DNA from 3 places in the Fervidobacterium sp. genome. Region 1 is predicted to be linked to each of the others. Evidence: riboswitches for the same ligand, from Rfam matches in the RefSeq annotation. Region 1 holds a riboswitch; each other region holds the start of a gene.
The links. A riboswitch is a leader RNA that binds a small molecule or an ion and turns the genes downstream of it on or off. The one in region 1 is predicted to bind cobalamin.

Region 1 (10,390 bases):
GTATTCTTCCAACACTTCTTCTGCGTGCCCATTTACGCTGACTTTAATCCATTCTCTTCTGATTCTCCCCCATGGGTCGACTATGAATGTAGACCTTATTAATTTTCCATCTTTTGCTGCACCAAATTGCTCTGCTACTATCTTATCCGGGTCTGAAAGTAATTTTACTCTTAGACCCTTTTTAGATTTAAAACTTGCAATAGCTTTGCAATCGTCAGGGGATATTCCTATTACATTACCGTTAAATTCATCGAGAAGTCTTGTGAAATCGATACCCTCGAGTGTACAACCTGGAGTGTTTGCTTTGGGATAGAAATAAACCACTGTATACCTTCCCAAAAGGTTTGTCCAGGAAAAATCTTTTCCTTCTTCATCTTTTAAAGTAAACTGGGGAATGAGCTTAAAGCGTGATTGAATCATAACTCCAACCCCCTCAAAGCAACAGGTGTTTTATCAATTTGGTATGGAGCGAGTTGCTCTTCGTAAACCGGCTTGTTTGGGTTCATGTATATCACTCCAAGTGCAAGCTTTGAGGTGTCAGTTGCAATTTTAAATGCAGCTTGTCTGTCGTTTGGGTCGTAACTGTCTGGAAGCAGATATGTGTTTTCTCTGTACCACTGGTATGTGTTAACTTTGTTGAACGTGACACATGGTTGCAATATATCAATTAGAGCGTATCCTTTGTGTTTTATAGCCATTTTGATGAGTTCTACAGTAAGTTGGAAATTTCCGGAAAAGCTTCTGGCAACAAAAGACGCATCAAGAGCAACAGCAACAGCAATGGGGTTGAATGGGTCAACAATAACTCCATCGAATTGGAGCGTTGTGACTTGCCCTCGTGCAGTTGTTGGTGATGCCTGACCTTTTGTCAATCCGTATATTTGGTTATCGTGCACAATGTTTGTTATATCAGGATTCTTTCTTATTGTGTGGATAAAATGATTACCACCTTCACCGTATGTACAACCATCTCCGCTCTCAGCAATTACGATAAGGTTGGGATTAACCATCTTTATAGCAACTGCTGCAGGTAGTGACCTCCCATGCAGTCCGTTAAACATATTAGCTCTAACGTACTGAGGCATTTTCGCTGCCTGACCTATACCAGAGACCAACACAACTTGGGTTGGGTCAAGTTGTAACTGTGCAAGAGCTGTTTTTAGTTCATTGATTATTCCAAAATTTCCGCATCCTGGACACCAGGCGATGTCCGCATCGGGAATGTCGTAAATTTTTGGGTCAAATGCGGTATTCGTATAGCTCATATTACTCAACCTCCTTGGAAATAGCTTCCATAACCTGTTCCACTGAGAACGGGAATCCGTCGTATTTCAATATTCTTCTTCGGGTGTCTACAGCATCAAATGTTAGTTTTATAAGATTCGCAAATTGTCCTGTTGCATTTTGCTCAAGGAATATTACCTTTTCCGCTTTTTTCAGGTAACTCTCCGCAATTGGTGGCACGGGGTACACCTGCGAGAAGTGAAGCATCGCTACATCTTTGTTACCAAGTTGTTCAAGAGCTTCCTTGACTATCAATTGAGTGGAGCCCCATGTGACAATGAGGTATCTGTAGTTCTCACTCCCGAAAAGCTTTGGAGGAACTGCATCCTGGATAATTTTATTCATCTTCTTTAACCGTTTTTCGACCATTTTTCTCCTTACTTGAGCACTTTCTGTTATGTGTCCGTATTCATCGTGCTCGTCGCTATCAACTCTTACCAGTCCCTTTCCATAACCAGGAATGCCACGTGGCGATATTCCGTCTTCTGTAAGTGCGTATCTTCTGTAATTCTCATCGGTTTTGATGATATAACGTTCTATGTTTACTTCCGGCATTTCATCGACATTGTAGAACGAATCAAGAAAATACTGGTCTGTGAGGATAAAAACTGGTATCTGATATTTATCAGCCATGTTGAACGCTTTTGCACTGAGCTCATAGGCTTCGCACAAATTTCCAGGAGCGTAAATGATTCTTGGGAAATCACCGTGCCCTGCGTATAACACGAGGTTCAAATCCCCTTGCTCAGTTCTTGTTGGTAAACCTGTAGCTGGTCCTGGCCTTTGACCAAGGTGCACAACTATCGGTGTTTCAATCATACCCGATAAACTGATGGCTTCTGTCATCAGCGCGAATCCACCACCGGAGGTTGATACCATTGCACGAGCTCCTGCGTACCATGCAGCAATTGCCATATTGGCAGCTGCAATTTCATCTTCCGCTTGGTCGACAAGTATACCGTACTGTTTTGACAACCTTGATAGTTCTGTAAATACCGTTGTTGCTGGTGACATAGGGTAAGATGATATGAAATTACAACCGCCGGCTATAGCACCTTTTGCGACTGCTTCGGACCCATTTAGAAGGTATTGTTTTTTTACTTCGTCGGAAGGCGTGATTTCAAACCTTAGACCTAACGATTTACCGATTTCGTAACCTTTTAGGGCTGCATTAACGTTTGCCTTAACTACCTCTTCGGACTTCTTAGAAAAGTAGGCTTTTATATTGTTAACCAAGGCATCTTCCTCGGCGTTTATAATCCCAGCCAGGATACCTATCGCTACTGAGTTCTCGTATATCTTGTTACCAAAACTTTCTGCAATCTCTTCAAGCAGGATGCCTATAGAGTTCTTTTCATTTTCAACATATTTCTTTTCACCAAGGATAATCGTTTCTTCCGTGATACGTGGTCTTAATCGTTCTATAGCGTTGTCGTTGAGAGGGACTAAAATATCGATACGGTCTACGTAGGCCTTTACTGGTTGAGATGATATACGTATCTCCGTTGAGTTATTACCTCCGCGCACCCTTGACATGTATTCTTTTGTTGCAAAGACATGGAATCCAGAATCCTTTGCTACTCTTGTTAAAATGTGTTCTACGGCTTGAATACCCTGCCCTGCAGCACCACTTAATACAATTGAAATCTCACTCTTCTTTTCCATACTCATATCGCCTCCAAAATCCTTTCGAATATTTCTTTATTCGCAGTATAAATTCGTTCATTCATTAAATCTTCCATAGCCATCAGATAATGTTTAGGTTCGACACCAGGTATAAGGTTGTTTCTTGCAACTACCCCGAGTAGTGCGATGTTTTGCATACGCGCATCTGGCAAATCGTATTTGACTTTGTATACTTTTACGCCTCGCGTGTTAGCTACGTTTTCAATTTCTTCTTCCTTTATTTCACCTTCCCTGCCTAACCTTACGGATAATGGCTGCCAGGATGTGTTGTAATAAACAAGAGTTCCGCCGTCCTTCAGGTAGTTAAGCGCACGTGCAGCTTCGTGTCTTTCAAGTGCAAGTGCCAAGTCAACATCTCCAGGTATCACAAGTGGAGAGTTCGCATCCCCAATTCTTATGTGTGAAGAGACAATCCCACCCCTTTGGGCTAAGCCGTGAGTATCGACACCTATGCATTTTTGACCACTGTAATCGATGGCACGGATTAATACTTCGCTCAGAAGACCTATTCCTTGTCCGCCAACACCTATGAGGAATATGTCAAACTTTCTCATTTCGCATCACCACCTGATTCCACTTTTTCAAACTCCAACGCTCCAGATGGACAAACAACCATACATGAACCATCGCCAATACAGAGGTCTTCGTGGACAAAGATGCTTCCATCATCCGCCCTTTGGAACGATGGGCAAGCAAATTTAGTTATACACACACCGGCAAGTGTGCATCTGTTAGTTACCTTCATCTGAGGTACTTTTATAACTCCCTTCCTTCTTCTTTCCCTTGTGAATTTCAACATGCATGGATGTTTTGCAATCACAACGTTGAATTCTTTTGTTTCAAGAGCTGTTCGCAAGATTTCTTCTAGTTTATCTTGCTGGTATGTATCGACTTCCCAAATATGCTTTACACCAATTGCTTCAAGTAACTGCCTGATCTTCATTACTTTTCCAGGATGGTCTTGGTGACCAGTCATAGCTGTTGTCCCATTCTCCATAATCACGAGTGTAAAGTTGTGCTTGTTGAATACGGCGTTTATAATCCCCGGTATTCCAGCGTGGAAGAATGTGGAATCTCCAAGAAATGCGACAACTTTTCTATTTGGGTTGAACATGCTAAGACCAGATGATGTTCCTGTCGAGTGACCCATCGATAGAAGGACTTGCCCTACGTTGTAAGGTTCCAAAAAGCCGAGTGTGTGACATCCAATATCCGCTACAGATATATCTTTTTCTTTCAAAATTTTTGAGAGGACATAGAAAACAGGTCTGTGACCACAACCCGGACAAAGTTGTGGTGGACGGCTTAGAACTCGCATTGTGTTGGTTGGAACTTTGATATTTCTGACCAACTCCGGTGCAAATTTCGAAAGAACTGAATAAACTTTTTCTGGAGTATATTCTCCAATCCACTCTTCTATGTCAGTTTTCCCAACGATTTTTACATCTATCCTTTCTTCAAAGGCTATTGCTTTTACCTTCTCTTCGATGAAATCATCTAACTCTTCCAGAACTTTTACTATTTTGTGCTTTTTAAGAAATTCTGTTATTGCCTTCCTTGGCAACGGATAAACCATGCCAAGTCTTAAAATGTCTACTTTTTTCACATTCTCTCCCAGGACATCGAGCAATGAAAGGTAGGGGAGTCCAGCTGTTATAATTCCTATCTCACTCCCGTTGTTTGTTATAAAAGCATATTTTTCCGAAATCTCAGCCCACATTTGCAGTTTTTCAAGTGCCCTTCTTTTCATCACCGGAACATTTTGAGCTATAGGAATGTATGGACCGTTGTTTTTAGCATCAAAGACAGGAGAACCTAGTGGGGAGGGAATAAACGTTCCAAAGTTGACTTTTTGTTTGAAGTGGGCTGTGTGGGTGGTTAAGCGCAGAATTACAGGAGAACGTAGCCTTTTAGAGTATTCGACAGCTTGTTTGAACATATCGTAAACCTCTTGCGCATCTTTTGGTTCAAAGACAGGGGTGTAGGAAAGCCTTGCGTAATGTCGGTTATCTTGCTCATTTTGTGAACTGTTGGCACCCGGGTCATCACCTATTACAATTACCATCCCACCAGGGATTTCCATCATACTTAGCTGGACAAACGAATCGGCAACCACGTTCATACCAACACTTTTGAAAAACACACATGAGGTAAATCCATTGATTGCTGCGCCAAACGCTACTTCTAATGCTACTTTTTCGTTTGTTGAAAACTCGAAGTACAGTGGATTTTTGTCCTTTGGTATGGCATTTATCGCTTCGGCTATTTCAGGTGTAGGTGAACCAGGATATGATGTCACCACTCTTACACCGCTTTCAATCATCGCCCTCACAATTGCAGTGTTTCCGATAACAATTTCCGAAAAAGGACCTTTCTGGATTAACAACTCTCCCAAGTTTTTCATCCAATCACCTCACTCATGTCGAAGTTAGTGAATTAGGTTTAACTTATTATAACATAAAAAGATAGACTTTGTCTACATATGTATTTTAATTAAAGGATTTGATAAATCAAAAACAAGCATAGGAATGAATTATTGAAAAACAACAACGAATGAGAAGATAATATTCAATAATTGTCTCTGGTGAATAACACCTGGTAGTTGCAATTACATAGGATAGGATTTAGTATATTATTGAAAAGAAAAAACTTAATATTCCCCAGCCCTTAAAGGTGCACTTACGTGCTTAAAAGGGAACTCCGGTGAAAATCCGGGACGGTCGGGCCACCGTGAGTGGGGACGAAACCTGCAAAATGCCACTGGCTTTAATGCTGGGAAGGCGCAGGGAGTAGGATGATCCACAAGTCGGGAGACCTGCCTTTAAGGGAATGGGCACCCCAAAAACCATCGATTTTTGGGGGTATTTTTCTTTGAATTTCTGAAAGGGGGTATATGTTGTGAAGATTCACGAGTATTTGGCAAAGGATATCCTGCGAGCTGAAGGAGTAAGAGTACCAAGAAGCTATTTGGTGACGTCTGAAGAACTAGCAGAGGAAAAGTCTTTAACAAAGTGCTTGGAAAGGCTAGGTTTTCCACAGGTCCTTAAAGCTCAAGTATTAGTTGGTGGAAGGATGAAAGCTGGCGGAATTGTGGTTGCCGAGGATTTAGAGAAAAGTATTGAAGGCATCAAGAAGATTTTAGGGATGAAGATAAAAGGAGAAGAACCTTATGGGGTGTTAGTTGAAGAATACATCCCTCATGACACCGAGAGGTATATTTCACTTTCGATTGACAGAAATATGAGAGATGTTGTGTTTGTGTATTCTGAGGTTGGTGGTGTAGACATAGAGGAGTTTGCTTTAAAGTATCCTGATAAGTTATTACGTACAAATTATATATACGAGCTTCCAAAAGACCTTCAGGAATTTGCGCAGAAGTTGTACGAAATTTTTGTTAGATATGACTTGAATTTATTAGAAATCAATCCTTTCGTTTTCAAAGATGGGGATTTTTATGCGTTAGACGCTGTCTTCCATGTAGACGACAGTGCGTTATTTAGACAATTGTGGGCATATGAGGATGATGAAGAAACAAATTCTTTCGTGCCGTTTGAAAACGGAGAAATTGGCGTAATTGGGTGTGGTGCAGGCATTGTCATGGCAACGATAGACGCTCTTGTTGAATATGGTTACAAACCGGCTAATTTTTGTGACTTAGGCGGAGGAGCAACAATGGAAAGCGTGTACGAGGCGTTGAAAAAAGTCAAATCTTTGAGTAATAAAGCTGTTTTGAATATCTTTGGGGGCATCACAGATTGTTTGGAAATAGCTAAAGGTGTCGTAAATTTCAAAGAAGAGAACCCGGATTTTGAAATTTACATAAGGTTATCTGGAAACAACGAGTTTTTGGCAAGAGAGCTACTGAAACAACATAATATTGATGCTGTTAATGATATGAAAGAACTAATTGAAAGTCTTCAGAAGGTCACGAAAACTTTAAGTAGGGGGGTTGGCGATGTTTTGTAAAACAAATAGAGTTTGCGTTTACGGTGGGACAGGAAGGTATGGAAGCTATCACCTAAAAAGGATGATTGAATACGGAACGAATGTAGTATGTGTGGTGAGTAAGAATAAACAAATACAGCGCATAGAGGGTGTACCAGTTTATCAAAGTCTCGGTGAGAGTTTTGAAAAGCCAGATACGGCTGTTTTTTTCGTGCCACCTCAAAATGTTTTAGAAGCGTTTAAGGATGCTGTTGATAATGGTGTGGTGAATTTTGTAATAATAACTGAACATGTGCCTGTTCATGATACGTTAAAGATGTTGAAATTAGCAAAAGAAAAGGGAGCCAGAATGGTTGGTCCCAATTGCCCAGGTGTTATAAACCCTCATGAACGAGTTAAGGTTGGTATCATGCCAGAAAAGTATTTTAAAGCAGGAAACGTAGCCATCATTTCAAGAAGTGGAACGCTGATGTATGAAACGGCAAAACATCTGAGCGAGGGTCCAGGTGTCGGTGTAGCACTTGGGTTAGGTGGAGACCCCGTTGTGGGAACAAATGTTTCGGAAGCTTTTGAGATAGTGAAAAAACTAGGTTACGAAAAAGTATTGCTAATCGGTGAAATTGGTGGTGAAGATGAGGTGAGAGGCGTTGAGCACGCATTAAAAATAGGATTTTCTCCAGAAAACATTGTTGCTTTCTTCGCAGGTAGACATGCTCCAGAAGGGAAACGTATGGGGCACGCGGGAGCAATTATTGAAGGAGAAAGGGGAAAAGTTTCTTTTAAGGAACAAAGACTAAAAGAATTAGGAGTTAGGGTGGTGAAATTTCCGTGGGAAGTAAAAGACGCTTGGAGAAATTGCTGAAAGAATACTTCCTTTCCTCATTTGGAGTATTCCTCACAGCTCTGGGGTTGGTTATTTTCCTCATCCCTAATAACATTGCGGCTGGTGGGGCATCAGGTCTTGCAATTGTCTTGAACAGATTAATCCCACTTTCGGTGGGTATTTGGATGTATATCATAAATATTACACTTTTTCTGACAGCATTTTTGATAATAGGGTTTGACTTCAGTTTTAAAACAATATACTGCACTTTTTTGCTGAATTTTTTGATAGATTTCTTCGATAGGATAGCACCTATTTACAAGTATCAAGGTAAAGACGTGATTCTTGCTGTATTCTTTGGGGATATATTAACTGCCATTGGTATGGCTATAGCGTTTTCTCAGAACGCTTCGACAGGTGGGACTGATATTATCGCAAAAATATTGAATAAGTTTTTTGGTGCACCATTTGGTATGTCAATTTTGTTTATTGACTTTGCCATAGGTCTTGCTGCAGGACTTGTTTACAACATTGATACGGGTTTGTATTCGATACTTGCCATAATAGTCAACGGAACAACTATTGACTTTGTACTGAAGGGCTTGGAGCTTTCCGTAAATGTATGGGTCGTTTCCGAGAAAATTGACGAAATCAGGGATTTTGTTTTATCAGAATTAGGTAGAGGTTGCACCGTTTTCGAAGCCAAAGGTGGGTATACTAATCTGCCACGCAATGTGTTGTTGGTTGTCTTGAAAAGACGAGAACTTCACGAATTGGTAAACGCAATCAGAACTGTTGATCCAAAAGCTTTCTTTCTTGTAAACGAGGCTAGATACGTTTACGGAAAAGGTTTCAAAGAGATTGTATAGTAAATCCCTTCCCATGCTCTTTGCTCATAGCTTCGCCCCTTTGACGGGGGCTTTTTTATTTAAAATCATGTATTGACAAGGTATGGTAGTTTTGTGATATAATAAGGGCAAATAGGTTACGTTAGAAACACTGAGAAAAAACGAGTAAAATAGAGATTTAACGAAATTTAGTCAGGAGGATGTCATAACGTGCTTGATTATCAAAATTTATCAATTGAGAACTTCATGAATGTTGAAATCAATATGAAATCTAAAGCTAAACGCAGCTGCCCGCTTTATGGTGGTCAGCTTGCGTTTGGCTTGGGATAAAATCAAACGCAAGCAAGTAACAAAAGACTACCATAGGCGGGCTACAGTGAAAAACTGTAGCCCGCTTTTTTATTAGCCTTATGAATTCTTCAATCCATCAAAAAGAAGGAGGTATCCTTTATGGGGTTCAAGGTCGGTATAGTAGGTGCAACAGGGGCGGTTGGAAGGACGATGGTCGAGGTTCTTGAAAAAAGTGAGGTTCCAGTTTCCGAACTCAGGCTCTTTGCATCGGAAAGGTCAGCTGGACAAACTCTAACGTTCAAAGGTGTGCAAGTGATGGTTGAGGTTCTTACAGAAGAAGCTATGAGGGAAGGTTTTGACTATTTACTTTTCTCAGCTGGTGCGGATGTTTCAAGAAGATACGCGCCAATTGCAGCACAAGCGGGAACAACGGTGATTGATAACTCATCTGCATTCAGGATGGTCCCAGAAATTCCGCTTGTTGTTCCAGAAATAAATGGGAAGTTGCTAAAGGGATATCATGGAATTGTCGCAAACCCGAATTGTTCAACTATTCAAATGGTCTTGGCGCTCTACAGGGTACACGACAGATACCATCTGCACGAGATATTTGTCTCAACATACCAGGCAGTTTCTGGAGCAGGTCATAAGGCAGTTGTTGAATACGAAAGGCAACTTGCCGGTGATACAACAAATATGGTTTTCCCAAGACAGATAGCCCATAACGTCATTCCGCTCATAGGTGATTTAAAAGATGATATATCTCAAGAGGAATGGAAGATGATAAACGAAACAAGGAAAATATTGAATTCAAGGTCTATTGCCGTATTCCCAACAACTGTAAGGGTTCCTGTTAGGGTGGGACATTCGGAAAGTGTCGTAGCTCGGACTCTCTTCCCAATAATGTCAAAGGAAGACTTAGTAGAAACTATTGCTTCAGGTGAGGATGTAATAGTTCATGACGATATCATTACACCAATAGAGGTAGCTGGTGACGACTATGTTCACGTTAGTAGAATAAGGCTCTTTGACGCGCACACATTTGGATTGTGGGTTGTGGCAGACAACCTGAGAGTTGGAGCTGCAACGAATGCTGTTAGGATTCTGAAGCTACACAGTCAGCTGAATTCTGATTTAGTTTTTGAAAGTGAGGCGAGGGAAGTTGAGGGAAGATGAGTTAAGAAAGCTCGGAATTAGTTTGATTTGCAACTACTCGGCTACGGGTAATACTTTTGTCGTTGTTGATACGACGAAGACAACTCTAAACGATGTGGCAAAAGAAAAGATTGTGCTTGAAGTTGTCGAAGACAGAGATGGAGTTATCTTTGTTGAACAACATAGTAAGCGGTTCTTTATGGATTATTTTAACAGAGATGGAAAACGAGCAACTTTTTGTGGAAATGGAGCAAGAACGTTTTTGAAATTTCTCTCAGAGAATTTCAACGTTTCTGGAAAAGTCTCCATAGAAACCAATGCAGGTGTGCTTAATGGATACATCGGAGAGAAAATTTTT
Region 2 (10,390 bases), on a different contig from region 1:
AGAGTAAAGTTTAGTCAACTCTTAGATTTGTAAGCCTGAAAATAAATCACTTTGCAACCCCATTTTTCCATTTCATCAAGACAAACATAAACGGGGCACCTATAAATGACGTGATAATTCCAACTGGAATTTCAATAGGGTTTAACAACGTGCGTGCCATTGTATCACAAACCGACATTAGCATACCGCCTATTAAAACCGTTGCTAAGAGATTTTTACTATGTTTGGGACCAGCAATTGTCCGTGCCATGTGTGGAACTACCAACCCAACAAAGCCTATGATACCTGTTTTGGAGACAAACGTAGCAGTAACAAATGAACCAAGCAAGTAAAATGTCCATTTTATGGCTTCCACATTGATTCCTAAACTTTTTGCCTCCTTTTCTCCCAGGGTCATAACATCCAGCTGTTTGCTTAGTGTGAAAGCCAAAGTAACAAACACTCCCAAAGAAGATGCAGGGACAATCAAATCTCGGAAAGTCATCCCGGAGAAGGAACCGTAAAGCCAAACGTGTCCCGTTACGAGGGATTTATTTGCAATGTTTAAAAGCAACATACTACCTGCAGAAAATAGGGTGCTAACCAGTACGCCGCTTAAAACAAGATGAACTGTTGGTACGACACTACCTTTTTTCGCTAGTAATATGGAAAGACTTGAGGCAAGCACTGCAAAGATAAAACTCATCGTAGGAACACTCACATATGCAATAGAGTTTACAATAAAGTATATTGCTAACAGAGCACCAAAACTAGCGCCGGCAGATGTTCCAATAAGATAAGGGTCGACAAGTGGATTTTTCATTATTGCTTGAAATATGTTTCCTACCAACGATAACGCTATCCCTGTTAATGTTGCCATTAAGACCCTTGGAAATCTTAGGTTCCATACCATGTATTTCTCAGCGCTTTCTTGTTGGAGAAGTTGAAATATTTTTAAAGGACTTACATACACTGTTCCAAAGGACAAGTTGAAAACAAATACAATGACGAAAATAAAGGGGAGGGAATACCCCCCCAGCGTTTGGAACCAGTTTTTGTCCCTAGCCAATTATTACTTACCTCCGTAGAAGAAACTGTAGAAAACATCTAGATAATTAAACAAGTGTGGCGCTGCTTGGCTAACTTCATCACCATCAACTACAAAAACTTTACCTTGTTTTACTGCTTTTAAATTCTTCATTATTGGATGGTTTTTCACGGCTTTTTCGACTTCTTTTGGGTCACCGTATGCACCTATTATTATGATATCTGGGTCGTTTTTAACAAGCCATTCCCAACTTACAGGTAACCATCCATTATTTCCCGTGTATGGAGCTGCTATATTTCTACCACCGGCGATGACAATGAGTTCGTTCATGTACGAACCAGTTCCTGCTGTCCATAGTTGTTTTGCATTTTCATCAGGTGTGGTTATTGTGAAAAACACGGTCGGTCTGTTCTCCAATGGGATTTTTGAAGTTTTTTGACCCATTTCTTTCATCTTATCTCTGAGCTCAGAGACAATTTTGTCAGCCTTGGCTTTGACATTGAAAATCGCCCCTAGTTGACCAACAGCTTTAATTATATCTGTTAAAGTGTTTGCGTTTAAAACATAAGCTGTGAGATTAGCTTTTTCTAGCTTTTCCACTTCTGGGAATTGGAAACCACCAAACATGATAACGAGATCCGGCTTGAGAGAATAAATTTTTTCGATGTTTAAAGGCACCATGTTCCCTATATCCTCTGCCTTTTTGTAGCTATCCCAAGTAGTAACAGCAACGATACGGTTTTCGAGTCCAAGAGCTTGAAGATATCTTGTCGCACTTGGGGCAGCCGAGACAACTCTTCGTGGTGGCATTGGAATATTCACAATCCTTCCGGCATCATCAACGACCGCAATAGCAAATGAAAGAACTCCTACAATAAGCATGAATATCACGAAAAGCTTTTTCAGAGAATCAAGAGAAAACGACTTGACCATACAAAAACCCTCCCTCTTTGCAAAAATTTGTTGCCATCCCCAGGCTACGTGGTGGATGGCTACCTTCCTTCGTATGTTAGGTCTCCCGACTCGCGGATCATCCTACTCCCTGCGCCTTCCCAGCTTTAAAGCCAGTGGCATTTTGCAGGTTTCGTCCCCGCTCACGGTGGCGGCCCCGTGCCGGATTTTCACCGGACTTCCCTTGAACATACGAAGGGAGGTTTATTTTAACTTGTTTTCAGGTACTATTATACTACCACCATTAATCAGTGACAACAGGTTTTATTGGCATCTGTATTTATTGAACCTGTTCTATTAGATTTTAACGCCGATTTTCGTAAGTGGATCACGTATATAATTGAGTATGCACCTGTAATTAGGAGCATAAGGTCCCCAGGACTCGGTTTATAGATTTCTTCGTCTATAAGGATATTAACTATAGAAAATGCGAACGCGAAGAATACATATCCTGCAGCAATCAAGAAAAGTATGCTTGCAACATACAAGTGTGCGATTTTAAAAGTGTACGCATTACTTCCAAATTCTTGGAAACCTGATATTAGAACGGACATAAACGACAGTATCACCAAGGAGAATACGTATTGTCCTTCGGCAACGTATAAAACGAAAGTTACCACGGAAAGAACTAACATCACTGCAAGCATTCTGTTGATACTTCTCATAATATCCACCTTCCTACTGTGTATACTACCAACGAAAGCAGGTAGGAAATAGCAAGACTGTAAAAGATTGCAAATAATGTATATTTTGAACTGTTCGTTTCGCTTTTTATTGCTGCAAGTGTAGCAAAACATGGCATATAACCAAGTATAAAGGTCATTAGTGTCGCACCTACGAGAGGGTCGAAATGAATATTAGACACATTGCCGTAAAATTGGGAAAGTGAAGATACTATGACTTCCTTTGCAACTCCGCCAAATATAAGAGCTGACACTATTTGCCATGAAAATCCTAAAGGTGCAAACAATGGTTGAAGGAATTTTCCAAGCATAGAAACAAAGCTGTTATCTACGTTTCCTCTACCTGGAAAATAAGTTAACGCCCAAATTACAATACTTGCAGCAAAAATAATCGTTCCAGCTTTTTCAAGGAAATGCTTTCCTCTATTCCAGACGTAAGTCAAAACATTTGAGAGCTTAGGAAATCTATACCTAGGTAATTCCATAACAAGAGGTACGGATTGTCCTTTCAGGATAACTTTGTTTACTATCCTCGATGAGAAAGCTGTGAGAAGAAGACTCAAAGCATATATTGCAAAAAACGCTTCTGCTTTGTGGTTCGGAAATGCAATGCTTACGATTAGCAAATACACGGGAATCCTTGCACTACAACTAATGAAAGGTGAAACCAAGATAGTTGTAACTCTTTCGCGTTCGTCCGCTAACCCGCGGGCTGCCATGACGCTGCTTACGTTACACCCAAAACCTAACAGCAATGTCATGAAAGACCTACCGGTTAATCTCAATGAATACATCAACTTGTCGACTAAAAAGGCTATTCGTGGGAGATAACCGCTCTCTTCCATGATTCCAAGTGCAAAGAAGAGCGCAAAGATACTTGGGACAAAAGCCAAAACACTACCTACACCACTTATGATTCCTTGCGATATTAATGAACTTACTATAGTTTCACTTCCTACAGAATCTGCGATTTTTTCAAAAAGGTACTCAAGTAACCCTACCAAAGGTTCCGATACCTTGAAAGTAAAATTGAACGCCAAGTACATTAGAGCCAAGAATATGGGAATACCTATATACTTATGTGTCAAAACGTGGTCGAGTGCTTCTGTAACTGTAAGTGTTTCGTCTGTTCTTTGAATCGAAAGCTGGACAACGTTTGTTATGTATTCGTATTTCGTCAAAGGTATTGATGTTCTGATTTCCTGAGAAATCGTGTCTAATATATCGTTCGGACAATCTTTTTTCAAAAAACCCCTTGCGTATTTGTCGCCTTCAATGATTTTGATTGCAGTAAATCTCTTATTGAAAGTTTCTTCTACACATTGCTCTATTTCTTTAATCTTTTTTTCAGTTTCGTTTCCATAATCTATTACGATAGGTCTCGTTGTTTTTCTGAAGGATTCCACAATCTTTTCTTTAAGCTCTTCAATTCCTTCGCCTGTGTGGGCAGATGTAAGCACTACTGGAACTCTGAGAAATTTTTCAAGCGAATATTTATCAATCTTTATTCCTAATTTTTTCGCTTCGTCAATGGCATTAAAGACTGCGATTACATTTAATCCTAACTCGCAAGCTTCTAAGAGTAAAAACATCCCTTGCTCAGGGCTCATGCTATCTATCACAACGACAGTAACATTTGGTGGAGAAAAAAGTAGATAATCTCTTGTCAATTTTTCGTCGACAGATGTAGCCGTTAGGCTGTAAACACCTGGTAAATCGACAAAATGTAAAGTGTAGTCCTTGTAAGCTGTAGCTCCCTCAATCCTTGTAACTGTAACCCCGGGCCAATTAGCAACATACTGCCTCGCTCCCACTAATCTATTGAAAAGGCTAGTCTTTCCAACATTTGGATTGCCCAATAAGCCTACAGTTATCACCATAGCTTTCAACTCCTTTGCTCGGATTGAGTTTCAGCGCTTATTACCAGTATCTTTGAAAGCTTCCCAAATCCGATATCAAAGGTTCCCAGCGCCGTAGCAACCCTTCTATCCTCAAGTAATCTGATAATTGAACCTTCTGTTACTCCAATTTTCGATAACCAACGATGTATACCGTACCCTCCCAGAATTTGTTTTACTTTATATAATCCTGGGATGGCACTTGAAAGAGGTATAACTGAATCTTTAAGTATCTCGACTTCAACAAGACTTGCTTCTGAGTACCTCAAACTTATAAGTTTGTTGAAAACCTTGTACATCCTCGGGTCACCCATTGGCGCATTCTTTACTACTGTTATCGTTACCCCGGGCAAGATGCCAATGGCTCTGAGCTTTGGCGAAATTTCGGATTCTTCTACATCTTCAACCACTACTTTGGCACCAACAGGCACTTCTGACAGTTTCACATATCTCACCTCGCTTTTTGGAATTAGGAAGGATGATTTCAGAGTTTTATTGAGAATAATTCTCAATAATATTATAAAGGGGAAAGGAAAAAGTGTCAACGAAAAATGTTTTGATACATAGCGCATCTTCCTTTTTTGTGTTAACTTTGCGTTGGACGAAATTACCCGAAATGTGTGGTTATAATTGACTGCCAATAGTGAAAGTGATAAAATACAGTTATAGTTGTTATTACGCGTTTTTACTCACTATTTTTAGATTACGAAAGGTGGGGGGAAAGTTATGGCGTCGAACAAAGAGATGACTCGTGAGGAGCTTTTTGGGTTTGTGGAAGAAAACCAGGTCAGGTTTGTAAGATTGCAGTTTACGGATATAAACGGGATGATGAAAAATGTTGAAATCCCTGTTGATGAACTCGAAACAGCTTTAGAATCGGGTATCATGTTTGATGGTTCTTCAGTTGAGGGGTTTGCAAGGCTTCATGAATCTGATATGTATCTCAAACCAGATTTGAGAACTGTTGCTATGCTTCCCTGGACATTTGACGGTCACAGAAGTGCGAGAATTATATGTGATGTTTACAGCGATTCCGAACATCCCTTTGATGGTGACCCAAGATATAGGTTAAAGCTTGTTGAAGAAAAGGCTCGAAAAATGGGGTTCATTCCCTACGCAGGTCCAGAGGTTGAATTTTTCATCCTTCCTAGACAAAATAACAGACCCGTTTTCGAGTTCTTAGACAGCGGTAGTTATTTTGACCTTCTACCAGTTGATATTGCAGAGCATATCAGGACGGAAGTATCTGTTCACTTAGAGGAAATGGGACTGGATGTTGAGACTACTCATCATGAGGTTGCACCTTCACAACACGAGGTAGATTTTAGATACGCAGAACCTGTTATTGCAGCTGATAACGTTCAGACTGTGAAGCTTGTAATAAAAACGCTTGCAATAAAGAACAATCTCTATGCAACGTTTATGCCAAAACCGTTCTTTGGTGTAAATGGTAGCGGAATGCATGTTCATGTGAGCTTATTTACACTTGATGGGAAAAACGCCTTTTATGATGAAAGTACTCCTGATGGGATGTCTCAAGTTATGAAATACTTCATAGGTGGGTTGATTGCACATGCGCGAGAAATAACGGCGATAACAAACCCAACGGTCAACAGTTACAAAAGGCTTGTTCCTGGTTATGAGGCTCCCGTGAACATTGCTTGGAGTAAGGGAAACAGAACAGCGTTGATAAGGATACCAAAAGCAAGAGGAAAAGCAACGAGAATCGAGTACAGGTCTCCGGATCCATCATGCAATCCGTACTTGGCATTTGCTGTAATTCTTGCAGCTGGTTTGGACGGGATTGAGAACAAGATAGAACCTCCGGCGGCTGTTGAGGAAAACATTTATCAGATGTCCGAGAGTGAAAAGCAAAAACGTGGTATTTACAGACTACCTGCGAATTTAAAAGAAGCACTAAACGAGGCTGAAAATAGCAAGCTTGTTAGAGAAGTCCTTGGCGAACATATTTGGGAAAAGTTCTTAAAATTGAAAGAGCGAGAATGGTGGGAATATTCAACCACTGTCACTGAATGGGAGAGAAGGAAATACGAGAATATATGAAAAATTCTGACTTAAAGATGTTTTTACCAACGACAGAGGAAGAAATAAAAGCGCGAAATTTAAAAAGTTTAGATGTTATCTTAGTGACGGGTGATGCCTACGTGGATCACCCGTCCTTTGGAGTTGCTTTATTAGGTAGGCTGTTGGAAGCGAGGGGTTACAAGGTAGGAATAATAGCACAACCGGAAGGTCCAGATGATATAAAAAGGCTTGGAAGACCTAATTTGTTCTTTGGGGTTACATCAGGAAACGTAGACTCAATGGTTGCAAACTACACAGCGTCACGTAAGAAAAGAAAAAGTGATGACTACACTCCAGGTGGTGTTAATAACAAGCGTCCAGATAGGGCAGTCATACAGTACGTGAACTGGATTAAGCAAGTATTCAAGGATATAAAAATAGTTATTGGCGGTATTGAGGCAAGTCTCAGAAGGTTTGCACATTACGATTGGTGGAGTGATAAGGTTAGAAAGTCGATACTTCTGGATTCAAAGGCTGATATCTTAGTTTACGGAATGGGTGAACGCGCTATCTTGGAAATAGCTGAAAGGATAGCTGCGGGAAAGAGCCTTGATGGTATTTCTGGAACCGTTATATGGAAGAGCTCTTTGGAAGGTTTAGATTTAAAAGAAAATTTGAATCTCATTCATCTTCCATCATATGAAGAGGTTGTAAATGATAAACGAAAGTATGCAGAAGCTTATAGGATAATGGTCGAAAATACCGAACCTTTGAAAAAGGTAGTGCTTGTTCAAAAGCACGACAATCGATACGTTATCCAGTATCCTCCAGCTTTGCCCTTAACACAAGATGAGTTAGATGAGCTTTATTTGCTACCATATACCAGGAGAGTTCATCCTTATTATCTTGCCAAAGGGCCGGTAAAGGCTATAGAAACTGTAAAGTTTTCCATTACAGCTGTGAGAGGTTGCTTTGGAAACTGTTCATTCTGTGCAATAACAAATCACCAAACAACACATGTTATTTCACGCTCAGTTGATTCAATAATTGAAGAAGTTAAGATTCTCACCAGAATGCCTGAGTTTCGTGGAACTATTGTTGACATTGGTGGACCAACCGCAAATATGTTTGGTTTGTCTTGTCCGGTTAGAAATACCAAAGGCCAATGTCTTAGAAGTTGTCTAGCACCTAACGTTTGTAAGTTATCCTTGTCGGGGGAAAGTAAAAATGACGCAACTGATGAATTCATTGAACTTTTGAAGAAAGTTAAAAGTATCCCAGGGGTAAAACATGTATTCGTAGGCTCTGGTATAAGACATGATTTGATTCTTGCTTCAAAAAACGCAGACTACATAATATCGTCTTTGGTTGATTTTACATCAGGGCAACTTAAGTTAGCACCTGAACACGCTCATCCGTATGTTCTAAAAATTATGAGAAAACCTTCTGCTGAGTTATTCTTAGAGTTCAAAAAAAGGTTCGAAGAAGCAGCAAAAAGAAAAGGACAAAAGAAATACGTTATTGGTTATTTCATAGTTGCTCACCCTGGGGAGAGTGAAAAGGAAAACATTTACCTAAGGGAATTCATAAAGAAACACCTTGGTTATGTTCCTCAGCAAGTGCAGATATTCACGCCTACTCCTGGCACACTCAGCACAACGATATACTACACTGGTTTTGACCCATTCACTGGTGAAGAAATTTACGTCGAAAGAAGAGACAAGGTTAGAAATGCACTAAAGGAAAACATCATCAATCTTCGATGAAGACTTTTTCTACATATGGACTTGTGAAAGCTCTCAATGCACAGCCATAGCTCATTCTGAAACGAACAATGTCTCCTAATTTAAATGTTTCAGTGCTTTCTGTTGTGTCGACTATCAAATGATCACTTGATGCGTGGAGAACATGCAAGCCCTCTACAAGAGGTATTAATCCATCGGGTTTAACATCCTGCTCACCCACGGCAAGTATAATTCTTTTTCTGTATCCTTTGTCTTCAAATTGTGGTGTTCTTCCAAACGCATCTTTCCCCAACTCTCCAACAGGAACAGACGGTTTGTAATCTACTTCTATAACTTCAGCCTCCAGAATTACTGTATCTTGTCTTAGATATGGAATATCCCTGTCTCCCGTAGCATCGGTTCCAAGTATTATGCCTTCCCCTACCCTGAATTGATTAATTCCTTCTGGTAAAACACCATTTTCTAAAAGACTAAGCGTAACTGTACTTCCACCACTAATTACCAACTTATATCCAAGTTTAGATTCTAGTTCTTTCGCGATTTCTACAAGCACGGTCATATTTTCTTTTGTTGGTAAAACCCCACCGTAACATCCAACGTTTGTTCCTATTCCTCTTAAAATAGCGTGCTTTAGTTTTCCCGCAACTGAGAGAATTTCATCAAGTGCGTTTTCAAACCACACCCCTTCTCTTAAATCTCCAACATCTATCATGTAAATAATGCTCACGTTTTTATCTAATTCTCCTGCTTGTTTATCAATCTCAAAAGCAGTTTCAGGCATAGAAACCAGGAATTCATCTACCAAACGAACAGCTTGGGGAATTTCCGAGAGCATTGGAATCCTTAGCAACTGGAAAGGACCTGGAACACCATTTTGGTAAAGATTTAGAATATTCTTCAGCCGAGATTCTCCAATTTTGTCGACGCCAGCAGTGCGCATTACCTTTGCAATTATTGGATTTCCAAGCGAAAGTTTCGTAACTCCAACAAGTTCTATGCCCCTTGAATGGCAAAGCTGAGCAACTTTTGAAGCGTTCTCTCTTATTGCGGAAAGATTTATTATCATACGCGGGTATCGTGTTTCTGGTTTTATCATAACTTGCTCCTCCTTTCAATCTTTCACGTTTTTTTGGCTTTGGTTTTAAAGAAGTTGTGGTATAATAAGATGAAAAATGAAAGCTACAACTCAATTTTAAAACAAGAATGAGATAATGCAAAGAGATTTCTAGGAGGGATTTTCGTGGATAGGCGAGTAAAAGAAGCATATGAGTATATAGCTTTGAGAATTTCTTCAAAACCCAAGATAGCACTTATACTTGGTTCCGGATTAGGTTTTTTGGCTAATGAGGTAAAGAACGCTACACATATAAACTACAAAGATATTCCAAATTTTCCTTATTCTACTGCACCTGGACATGAGGGAAAATTAATTTTCGGTGAACTCTTCGGTAAAGAGGTCGTTGTTTTGAATGGTAGATTTCATATATACGAAGGTTGGAATCCAAGTGATATAAAGGTCGTTATACACACGCTAAAACTTCTCGGAATAGAGCGGATGCTTATCACAAATGCTGCAGGTGCAATTAACACAAGTTACAAGCCTGGTGACATAGTCTTGGTTAAGGATGTTATAAACCTTATGTTCCGAAATCCTCTGAGAGGTCCGAATGATGAAGAGATAGGTCCAAGGTTCCCAGACATGCTTGGAGCTTTTGACAGAACATGGATGGAAAAAGTAAAGAGCGTTTTTCCAGACATGAACGAAGGAGTCTATTTAGCTGTAACTGGTCCTACTTATGAGACACCGGCGGAAATAAGAGCTTTTAGAAAACTTGGAGCTGACTTAGTAGGGATGTCGACAGTTCCAGAAGTAATCGTTTGTGCACACGCTGGTATAAAAGTTTTAGTATTCTCTTGTGCGACAAATATGGCAGCCGGTATACTTGACCAACCTTTGTCACATGAGGAAGTTGTTGAGGTCGCTAACAAGGTCAAGGAAAAATTTACACAAGTAGTTAAGAAAGCTTTGGAGGTGCTTGAATGAATCGCGATTTCCTTTCA
Region 3 (10,390 bases), on a different contig from region 1:
GACTGTCGCGTTGCCAGTGCTGAGCCAAGTAACACGTGGTGATATTACCGAGGTTATGAGACTCATAGTCAGTAATGGCATGATACTCTACGCACTGACACGCGCGCCAAAGGAGGCAAACTGATATGGAAAAGAACGTAAAAAACAGAATAAAATTAATCCTTCTGAGCAATATAGTTCCCATAGCTTTCTTTGTACTTACCTTAGGGGCAGTTATTGCAGCAAAGATTCCTCCTTTGTTCCTGATATCCGAAGTTGTTCGAAGACTTAGTAGAAATACATTCTTAGTCCTTGCACTTATAATACCAGTTGTTGCGGGGCTTGGCTTGAATTTTGCGATAGTCTTGGGTGCTATGGCAGCTCAAGCTGCACTCTTTTTCGTTGTGGATTGGAACATCACGGGTATAAAAGGTATTCTGCTGTCAATGATTATCGCAAGCTTACTTTCAATCTTTCTTGGTTGGCTTGTTGGTTTAACACTAAACAGGGCAAAAGGACGAGAGATGATAACTTCTATGATTCTTGGGTTCTTTGCAAATGGTGTTTATCAGCTCATATTCTTATTCTTTATTGGTTCATTAATACCATTTTCGAAGACAGATATGCTCTTACCACAAGGTGTGGGTTTGAGAAATACTGTAGACCTTTATGGGACGGTTGCTGGAGCGTTGAATAATATATTCGTTGTGAATATAAAGTATGTAAGCATATTTATCGTCCCGCTTCTATTTGTAGTGGGGTTGTGTTTATTCATAACCTTCCTTTTGAAGACGAAACTAGGTCAGGATTTCAAAGCGGTTGGTCAGGATATGCATATTGCAAGGACCGCAGGTATTGACGTCGACAAAACAAGAATTATAGCAGTTATTTACTCAACCGTTCTTGCAGCAATTGGGCAGGTCATATATCTCCAAGACATAGGAACGATAAACACATACAACAGCCATGAGCAGATAGGTCTTTTCTCAATCGCCGCACTCTTGGTTGGTGGTGCATCCGTTCAAAAAGCTTCCATATGGAACGCGATAATCGGTGTAATACTTTTCCATACACTCTTTGTCGTTGCACCGAGCGCAGGTAACAGATTGTTCGGACAACCACAGATAGGAGAATTCTTCAGAGAATTTATGGCTTATGCTGTTATCGCATTTGCACTTGCAATGCACGGTTGGAAAGCAAGGAAGGCAAGACATTGATTGAATATTTCAAAAAAGGATAACGGGGGATGAGTCCCCCGTTTTTTCATAAGTTGGCTACTGTTGCCTGCTTAAATCACTTCCTGTACAAATACGAAATCATTACTTTGCCTGTGGAAGTTGGTAGCGCGGTTAGAGTAAACAAAACCTCTTTTCCTGAAAGAATAATTAGACAGGAAGGTTCTGAGCTTTTTGCGAGTTCAAAAATTCTCTGTGTATAATCATCAGGCCGCTCTGTGGAGGTGAGAATATATGGGTAGTGAATTCTTGACATCTGACGGCATAAAGATTGAATACGAATATGTGAATCATTGTGATGTGAACGATGAAGCGACTTCAGTAGTCTTTTTGAATGGTATATTCATGCATTATGAAAGTTGGAAAGTTTTTTCAAAAAACATTCCAAAAAACATTCCAGTGTTGTTTCATAATTTCCGCTGTCAGTGGGGTTCTGGCTGTGCAGTAGATGAAGAATGTTCATTTGAAAGGCATGTGGAAGATTTAAAAGAGCTCTTGGATTACCTTGGCATCAAAAAGGCAAAATTTATTGGCACATCGTATGGTGGAGAAGTTGGTATGCTGTTTGGAGCAAAGTATCCAGAGTACGTAGAGTCGATGATGATTATCACTTCTACAGCACGCACTGACAAAGTCATGGAAAGCAAAGTTTTAAGATGGAAAGATGGTACCAAGAGCCGAAGACCAGAAATTTTTGTCAACAGCTGGCTTTCGGATGTTTATAGCGAACTGTATATAAATTCTGTTGGCAATCTATCCCAGATTATTGTCTCAAGACTCACAGGATTTAATTACGAAGGCGCAGAAAGGCTGCTCGAGGCGTTTCTCAGATTAAATGAACTGAACCTGCTCGAAAGAATTAAGAATTTTGAATTTCCAGTTTTAATTGTCTCGGCTGAAGAAGATAATATAAAACCAAAGAAATTTAGCGAAGAGATTTACAAACAAGTAAAAAATGCTCTGCATTTAACAATTCCAAACTCAGGACATGCAGTTGTAGTTGAAAAGCCGAAAGAAATTGGTTATTTGATAAGTACATTTGTTAGAAACTGGAAAGTATAAAAATTCTTCAATAGGTTAATTAAAACGCGAACGGAGAAGATTTATATGGTGCATATGAAAAAGCACATAAGTTTTCTTATATCTATTGTTTTTTCAATACTCATCTTTTCCCATGCACTGGTAGTTTCGAATATGTCCGGTGCAAATATATCCAACGCTATTCCAATAAACAATATACAGATTTCGCAAGTGTTGTACAAAGTCCTTGAAAAGGATGGTAGTTTTGTGTGGTTGACATTCCAAGGCAAAAAAGGCGAGAGTTTGTATTTTCAGGTGGGTACACCTAAAACTGATAAATACAAAGAATTAAAGCCAGCAGTTGCAGTCATAGGTCCGGGATTGCCAAAAACAAACAATTTGCCATTTGAAATTCCTGATGGTATGGGGGTACTTCTATTCGAATCAACAGACCAGCCACAAGCTTTCTATGAACCTGTAACAGATACAAATTCTTGGATCCATATTACAAAGACGATAACTTTGCCAGAAACAGGAAAATACTACCTTGTAGGATATTTCGCGCCTAACGGACAAGCTGGAAATCTGTTTATCGCTGTTGGAAAGACAGAAAGATTCACATGGCAGGACATTGTCAACGTTTTCAGAAACTTACCAGAAATAAGAGCGTTTTATGGACTTTCTGGTCTGCCTGGATGGATGAATGTTGTTATAGGGTTATCCCTAATAGGCTTATTAGCTTTATTTGTGTATTTTTTTCGCTAATTTGAAAGGAAAGATGAAATCTCATTGATAATTGTTTGTGACTAACTGAGAGATGATATTCTTTTAGTTTCTTCTATAATATCGCAGACAACTTCTAAACCGGGATTTAGTTTGCTGTATGTGAAAAGAACCGTAAAATATGCTGACAGAGCAGTTAGCTTAAACGATGCCTACTCTAAAAACAACGGTCCATAAAGGTCTTTTATCAAATCTTTCAAAAGCTTTTGTACATTTTCATCACCCTTCTTGAACAACTTTTTCAAATCAGGGTTGATTTCATTACTTGGGTTCTCCCACGGCTTTATACCGTTCAACTTCCTGTATTCTCCTGAAATCCAAAGGTACTTGTGTAATTCCGATACGGAGGTTTTAAATTCCAGCGAATTTAAAAGCATATAAAAATCATGATAAAAATCAGTGTATGTTGTGTATTTCTTGCCAGCTTTAACTTCCTCGTTTAAGTGGTAAGCCACCATACGGGTTGTGACGGAATTGTAGATAGGGAGTTTATCACTTAAGAAAATATGAGCTAAAGCTGAAGAAAAGCTTATGTAGTGTTTTTCCTTTCCATTGTCTCCATTACTTCTAAGCACAACGGTTGACAATTTATCCACAAATTCAGGTTCTAAAGTAATCCCTTCCTGCGAAACAACTTCTGATATATGATAGGCAACATCATACACTCTGAAGATATTGGTGTTATAAAGTGAATTCACAACCGCAACCTTGACAAGAGTAGATTGCAGTGTGAAATCCGGGAATGTGTTTCTAACCTTTTTAAGTGCTTTCTCAATGTTCAGAAGTTCGCTAGATAAATCGTATAACTTAATAGCTGACTCTACTTGTTCTTTGAATATCTTTATCATCTTACCACCTCTATGGTGTTTTCTACATGCTATCACTATTCTACAACAAATAGTTTTATTTTGTTCCAGAGTATTTGCAAAAGATTGCTACAAAAAAAGCGGAGCTCTTTACGAGCCCCGCTTTGTTATCTACATTTTAGCTTGCTTTTTGATTATTTGATTATCTCTTCCCAGGCTTTGTTGTACAGATCAATATGTTCTCCAATGTAGTCTATTATTTCGCAGTTACCAAGTTCGTCGAGCGTGTAGAGTGGATCAACTTCTTTATATTTTTGTGCTTCGGTGATAGGAGATGGTATCATCAAATAGTCAGATATCTGAGCTGCAATTTCGGGTCTCAGAATGAAGTTTATAAATTTGTATGCCAAGTCCTTGTTTTTGGCATCTTTTAGAATTACCATGTTGTCAATCCAGAGCGTTCCACCTTCCTTTGGAACAAAGAACTCAAAATTCTCTAATTCTTCTTCGGGAATCAATTGGAACACGTTCTCAGGATATCCGTGCACAACCCAGAACTCGCCATTTACAACACCCTGTGCATATGTAGTTGCGTCGAATTTGACGATATTTTCTTTCCATTTCAATATGACCTGCTTTGCCTGTTCGATTTCGTCCGGATTTGTTGTGTTCACCGAATATCCAAGATATTTCAGAGCTGCTCCAAAAACTTCGCGCATATCATCAAGAAGTGTCATTTTGCCTTTCAAATCAGTGCGTTCGTATATGCTCCAAGATTTTTCATAGTCTTTGAGGTATTTTTTGTTGACTATCAAACCTGTAGTGCCCATCATATATGGGACTGAATACTCGTGATTTGGGTCATATGTTGTTTTGGATAAGACGAGTGGATCGATATTTTTGAAATTTGGTATTTTGCTTAAGTCAAGTTTTTCCAAAAGTCCTTCGTTGATCATCATTTTAACGTGGTCACCCGATGGGAAAACGATGTCGTATCCTGTTCCACCCGATTTAATCTTTGCAAACATCTCTTCGTTTGACGCGAATGCGTCGTAGATAACTTTGCAGTTGTACTCTTTTTCAAATTGTTGGATAACTTCCTCTGGAATATAATCTGCCCAGTTGTAGATGCGCAAAACATTTGACTTGTTGCATGAAGAAAGTAAGAAAACGGTCAGGATAGACACAACTACAAAGGTAACCAAGAAAAGTCTTTTCATAATCCTTCCTCCTCCCACCTAAATTTGTGAAAAAGGCTTATTATCTTTAATAATTATAGCACAAACTCAAAATTTCAAAAGAAAGCAATGTTGCAAAATTCTTGGATTTTAAGTTAAAATATAAACAAACGAATAATCACAACCTACATAGTGCACGGGAACACCGGTGCAAATCCGGGGCTGCCCAGCAACCGTGAGTGGGGACGAAATCCGCATAAACGCCACTGGCTCTGATTCGAGCTGGGAAGGCGCGGAGAGTAGGATGATCCACAAGCCGGGAGACCGACTATGTGGGAATCAATTCCCGACAGCTCGGGCTGTCTGGGAAATTTTTTCTTTGATTAAAAGCAAAAAAGGGGGGTAAGTATGGAAAAAGAAAGGTTTGAAAACGTTTTGAAAGATAGTATCATGAGACGTTTGAACAATTTGACAAAACCGATTGGTAGTCTCGGATATTTGGAAGAAATCGCCTTGAAAATGGGACTAATTCAGAACAAAGTGCTGCCAGAACTTCCGAAAGTTAAGAGAATTTATGTGTTCGCTGCCGACCATGGTGTTGTTGAACAAGGAGTTTCTGCTTATCCAAAACAAGTTACATACCAAATGGTTTTGAATTTTCTTAACGGTGGTGCGGCTATAAACGTATTTGGTAGGCATGTTGGAGCGGATGTTTACGTGGTCGATGCCGGAGTCGATGGAGACTTTGAATTTTCACATCCAAAGTTAATCAATGCAAAAATTGGTTATGGTACAGCTGATTTTACCAAAGGTCCTGCAATGACAAGAACACAAGCAATCGAATGTATTGAAAATGGAAAAAAGATAGCAAGAAAAGCAATAGAAGAAGGTGCAGACCTTCTTGTTGTTGGCGATATGGGGATAGGTAATACTACAACAGCGACAGCTATTTCCGTAGCTTTTGGGTTTGATATAGAAGATATTCTGGACATAGGTACTCCTATCAACAACGATGCATTAAAAAGAAAACGTCAAGCTGTGGAAAAGGCTATGGAAGTAAATAAACCCAATGCCAAAGATCCTATTGATGTACTCGAGAAAGTCGGAGGTTTTTGTATTGGTCAGATGGCAGGATTTATCATTGAGGCAGCAAGTAGACATATTCCAGTCGTTGTAGATGGTTTCCCTACGACTGCAGCTCTCCTGATAGCTTGGAAGCTTGAACCTAGGGTGCTTGATTTTGTCTTCGCTGGTCATAAATCTAAGGTGAAAGGGCACAAGGTTTTACTTGATGCGATGAACCTTAGGCCCATTCTTGACTTAGATATGAGACTTGGTGAAGGAACTGGAGGAGCTTTAGCGATTTCCATTATAGAGGCTGCGATAAAGATGATACGAGAAATGGCAACATTCGATGATGCGGGTGTATCTAAAGGAAGTGATTCAGTTTGATACTTGTAACTGGCGGAATGAAATCAGGTAAGAGTACGTTTGCACTAAACCTAGCTTTAAAATACACCAAACGAGCATTTTTGGCAACTGGCGTTCCGTTTGATGACGAAATGAGGTTGAGAATCGAAAAGCATAAAGCTGAAAGAAAGGGGCTTTTCGATACTTTCGAAGAACCTGTCAATGTAACGGAAGTTCTCAAAAATATAGATGACAAGTACGATGTTATCCTTTTTGAATGCCTTACAACCTACCTTGGCAACCTTTACTATTATCAACTTGATGTTCAGGAGCGTATTGACAGGCTTGTAGATGTTCTAACCAATATAAAATGCGAGGTTATCGTAGTCACCAATGAAGTTGGTTGGGGAATTATACCTGAAAACCCAACAGCCAGGCAGTATGCCGAAATGCTTGGAAAAACTAACACACGACTGGCTAAGCTTGCAAAAGAAGTCTACCTTGTTGTCTCCGGAATAGGGGTGCGTATTAAATGAGCCAGCTATTAGGTACAACATCCTGGGTCATACCTGGCACTTATTATGAGAATGTTGAGTATATAACTCGAAAGTTTCGTAATTTTGATTTCATCGAGCTACTCGTTTACACTTGGGATGATGATACTTACAGATTATTTGAGCAAGAAAAAGAGCATTTACGCAAAATTGCGCTGGAAAAACGAATAAAATACACTGTTCATCTTCCAACAGATAACCTTACAAACATTTTAAACGCATTTAAATATCTTGAAATGAACTTGGATATAGCAAATTATGTGCTACATCCTTTCGGAGATTGCACGGAAAGAGATAAAGAATTATTCCATAGTCTTTTATCACACCCAAAGATTTCTATTGAAAACCTAAAAGAGCATGTATTTAACCATTCTCGGACCGTTTTTGACATCGGGCATCACATTCTCGGAAAGAAAGTAGAAAACGACTTTGTGAATAACATTGTCGAAATTCACATTATGGGTGTTAAGGACGGAAAAGACCATCAGAAACTTGAGTGGGAAACACTTGAGAATGCTTACCAAGTGCTTTCAGATAGGCTGTTCAGGGCAAAGTACCTGTGTTTTGAAATTTTTAATGAAGATGAATTGGTGGAGTCCTTAGCATTGTGGGAGGAATTCAAAAACAAAATTTATAACCATTGGAGTGTTGAATAGCATGTGGAAAGAGCTCCTCACTGACTTTTTACTTACTTTATCATTTATCTCAAGGTTACCTGTCAAAATTAAAAATATTGATGAGTGGGAAAAAAGAATTAGACGAATTCCAATTTATTTTCCCGCGATTGGATACATTCCCGGAGCTATTTATTCCTTCGCAATTGTATTGGCTAATTCCTTGAGTACTTACAAATTACTTTTCGTTTTCGGAGCGATGGCTATCGGATACTATTTCTTTGACCTTTTCCATTTCGATGGTCTTCTTGATATGTTCGACGGCTTTTTGAACCAGTCAAACAAAGAACGCCGACTAGAGATTATGGCCAAAGGTGACGTTGGACCATTCGCTGTCTTTTATGGCATACTTTACGTCTTGCTCTTTTACCAACTCATGTCAACATTAGACTGGCAAGCTTTCCTTTTTGCCTCGGTTTTTGGAAGATATGAAATGGTACTTTTGCTCACTTTTTCAAAACCTGCCAAACCAAAAGGATTAGGTGCTATGCTTTTTCCGCACAACAAGCATTACACAGTATATTCAATGCTTTTCTTAACCCCATTAATCTTCATTAGTCCGCTAATGTTTTTTATTTCTCTGACTTTAACCATAACCATGGCTTACCTAATCTCCAGAGTCTCGGAAATTAAAATCGGTGGAATCACAGGCGATGTACTTGGTGGGAGTTGTTTAATATCCCAAATGGTAGTCTTATTAACATTTTATATATTCCATACCCTTGGAAGGTGAGAAGATGTATTTAATGATTGCAGGTACCATGTCGAACGTTGGAAAATCAACGCTCGCAATGGCTTTGTGCAGATACTTCACAAAAAAAGGTCTAAACGTAGCACCTTTCAAATCCCAAAACATGTCAAGAAAGTTTATCAACATTCAAAATGGTAAAGGAAAAATAGCAATAGCTCAATATATACAGGCACTTGCATGCGAAAAAGAACCTATTATGGAATTCAATCCGATATTAATAGTCCCAAGCGAGGGAAAAACACAGGTTTATTTTATGGGTGAATTCATCGACTACTTAACATCAGAGCGTTACATGTTCGATTCGAAAGAAAAGTTATTTGCCCAAATTAAAACCATACTGGACAGGTTATCACAAAAGCATGATTTAGTAATCATAGAAGGGGCTGGTGCGTTCGTTGAGCCGAACCTCAAAGACACAGAGATAGTAAACCTCCAAGTTGCAAAGAGCGTTGGTGCACATGTTATTCTTGTTTCAGACATCTCAAGAGGCGGAGCATTCGCCCAAATTACAGGCACCATAGAACTCATGGATTACGAAGAAAGAAAACTTTTAAAAGGTTTTGTGTTCACCAAATTCCATGGTGACAAATCACTTCTAAAAGACGCGCCAGAAAACCTTGCTCAGAAATATTCCATTGAATATCTTGGAACGATACCTTACTTTGAAAACAAGATACCAGACGAAGATTTATTGACCAAGAAAGAGGAAGAAATTGCTTTGGATGATAAAGCACAGATTATCAAAGAAATCGATAGAATAACAGACTTCATCGTTGAACATATCGACATATCGAAAATTGAACGTATCATTTTTGAAAGGATGTAGAGATAAGTGTCGGATACAATTTTTCTTCCCAAAGAACTTTTTGCTTTACTTTTTGCCATAGTATACGATCTGCTTTTTGGTGAATATCCTACCAAAATTCATCCTGTTGTTTACATGGGATTCGTTGGTAAATGGTTTGACAAAAAACTCAACAAGCCTGAAAAAAGTAATTTCGCCAAGTTTATCTTTGGCATGATAGCGCTGACTATCGAAATTGTGCTTTTTCTGGTGATAAGCACATCACTCCTAGTTATATCAAAAAGTGACAACAAAGTTGCACAAATCCTAGGTTTTTTGGTTGCAATTTACTTGCTCAAGTCTACGTTTTCTATCCGAAGCTTGTATGAGCATGTTGCAAGATGTTACACAGATGATGTAGAACTTTTGAGAAAGAACGTTTCATTTATTGTTTCTCGGGACGTGTCAAAGCTTGATAAAGCTCACCTTTACTCTGCTTCGATAGAGAGCTTGGCTGAGAATATCTCAGATAGCATAACTGGTCCGTTGTTTTATTATCTGCTCTTTGGACTTCCCGGTGCTGTTATCTACAGGGTAGTAAACACATACGATGCCCTCTTTGGATATAGGAACGAAAAATACGAATGGTTTGGGAAATTCCCAGCAAGATTCGACGATTTGCTTAACATCGTCCCATCAAGGGTTACAGCTTTTGTGATTTCACTCTTCAATCCAGTCAATTCTTGGAAATACATCTTAAAATACGGAGCGATAAAGATTAACGCGATGTATCCAATGAGTGCTTTTGCGGGTGTGCTAAAACTCGGGTTCGAAAAGATAGGATATTACAAACTTGAGGGAAAGATACCTGAAAAAGAAGATATCAGAAAAGCACTTGAATTGTATAAAAAGGTTACTGCGATTATCATATTCACAACGATAATACTAACAGCGGTGGTGAAATGAATTGAATGGTGCAAATAATTTCCGCAAGTTTCACGGCGGTATAAAAGATGAAGATATCTTAGATTTTTCAATCTCTGTGAACCCTTTTGTGCCTGAATTTATTCTTCAAGTGCTGGGGAAAAAACTACAAAACCTAAGAAGATATACATACGTGGAATGGATTGAAGAGGATTTTAGAAAACACTTTGGAAGCAACAGTGTAATCATTGGCGGTGCAACCGAGGCGTTTCATATCCTTGGTTGGACATTA

Region 2: linked by a shared signal. The riboswitch ahead of AC3M61_RS08305 (ABC transporter substrate-binding protein) and the one ahead of AC3M61_RS03460 (ATP-grasp domain-containing protein) in region 1 are both predicted to bind cobalamin.
Region 3: linked by a shared signal. The riboswitch ahead of cobT (nicotinate-nucleotide--dimethylbenzimidazole phosphoribosyltransferase) and the one ahead of AC3M61_RS03460 (ATP-grasp domain-containing protein) in region 1 are both predicted to bind cobalamin.

The regions. Positions count from the first base shown of each region.
Region 1 is NZ_DBOLZL010000012.1:26,477-36,866, forward strand. Features, by position in the region: gene AC3M61_RS03435 (redoxin domain-containing protein) at 1-420, opposite strand, end outside; gene AC3M61_RS03440 (thiamine pyrophosphate-dependent enzyme) at 417-1,265, opposite strand; gene AC3M61_RS03445 (2-oxoacid:acceptor oxidoreductase subunit alpha) at 1,267-2,949, opposite strand; gene AC3M61_RS03450 (2-oxoacid:acceptor oxidoreductase family protein) at 2,952-3,524, opposite strand; gene AC3M61_RS03455 (thiamine pyrophosphate-dependent enzyme) at 3,521-5,374, opposite strand; cobalamin riboswitch at 5,625-5,807, shown strand; gene AC3M61_RS03460 (ATP-grasp domain-containing protein) at 5,869-6,936, shown strand; gene AC3M61_RS03465 (succinate--CoA ligase subunit alpha) at 6,926-7,777, shown strand; gene AC3M61_RS03470 (YitT family protein) at 7,744-8,607, shown strand; gene AC3M61_RS03475 (aspartate-semialdehyde dehydrogenase) at 9,037-10,053, shown strand; gene dapF (diaminopimelate epimerase) at 10,040-10,390, shown strand, end outside.
Region 2 is NZ_DBOLZL010000022.1:142,748-153,137, reverse strand. Features, by position in the region: gene AC3M61_RS08310 (FecCD family ABC transporter permease) at 47-1,048, opposite strand; gene AC3M61_RS08305 (ABC transporter substrate-binding protein) at 1,052-1,960, opposite strand; cobalamin riboswitch at 2,019-2,186, opposite strand; gene AC3M61_RS08300 (hypothetical protein) at 2,227-2,643, opposite strand; gene feoB (ferrous iron transport protein B) at 2,640-4,541, opposite strand; gene AC3M61_RS08290 (FeoA family protein) at 4,547-5,005, opposite strand; gene glnA (type I glutamate--ammonia ligase) at 5,304-6,623, shown strand; gene AC3M61_RS08280 (YgiQ family radical SAM protein) at 6,641-8,350, shown strand; gene AC3M61_RS08275 (alanine/ornithine racemase family PLP-dependent enzyme) at 8,337-9,425, opposite strand; gene AC3M61_RS08270 (purine-nucleoside phosphorylase) at 9,570-10,373, shown strand; gene AC3M61_RS08265 (DHH family phosphoesterase) at 10,370-10,390, shown strand, end outside.
Region 3 is NZ_DBOLZL010000010.1:101,988-112,377, forward strand. Features, by position in the region: gene AC3M61_RS02610 (ABC transporter permease subunit) at 1-124, shown strand, start outside; gene AC3M61_RS02615 (ABC transporter permease subunit) at 126-1,196, shown strand; gene AC3M61_RS02620 (alpha/beta fold hydrolase) at 1,449-2,276, shown strand; gene AC3M61_RS02625 (hypothetical protein) at 2,322-2,999, shown strand; gene AC3M61_RS02630 (HI_0787 family protein) at 3,170-3,865, opposite strand; gene AC3M61_RS02635 (extracellular solute-binding protein) at 4,018-5,043, opposite strand; cobalamin riboswitch at 5,175-5,348, shown strand; gene cobT (nicotinate-nucleotide--dimethylbenzimidazole phosphoribosyltransferase) at 5,410-6,453, shown strand; gene cobU (bifunctional adenosylcobinamide kinase/adenosylcobinamide-phosphate guanylyltransferase) at 6,450-6,947, shown strand; gene cbiR (cobamide remodeling phosphodiesterase CbiR) at 6,944-7,621, shown strand; gene AC3M61_RS02655 (adenosylcobinamide-GDP ribazoletransferase) at 7,623-8,372, shown strand; gene AC3M61_RS02660 (cobyric acid synthase) at 8,377-9,216, shown strand; gene cbiB (adenosylcobinamide-phosphate synthase CbiB) at 9,223-10,140, shown strand; gene AC3M61_RS02670 (aminotransferase class I/II-fold pyridoxal phosphate-dependent enzyme) at 10,142-10,390, shown strand, end outside.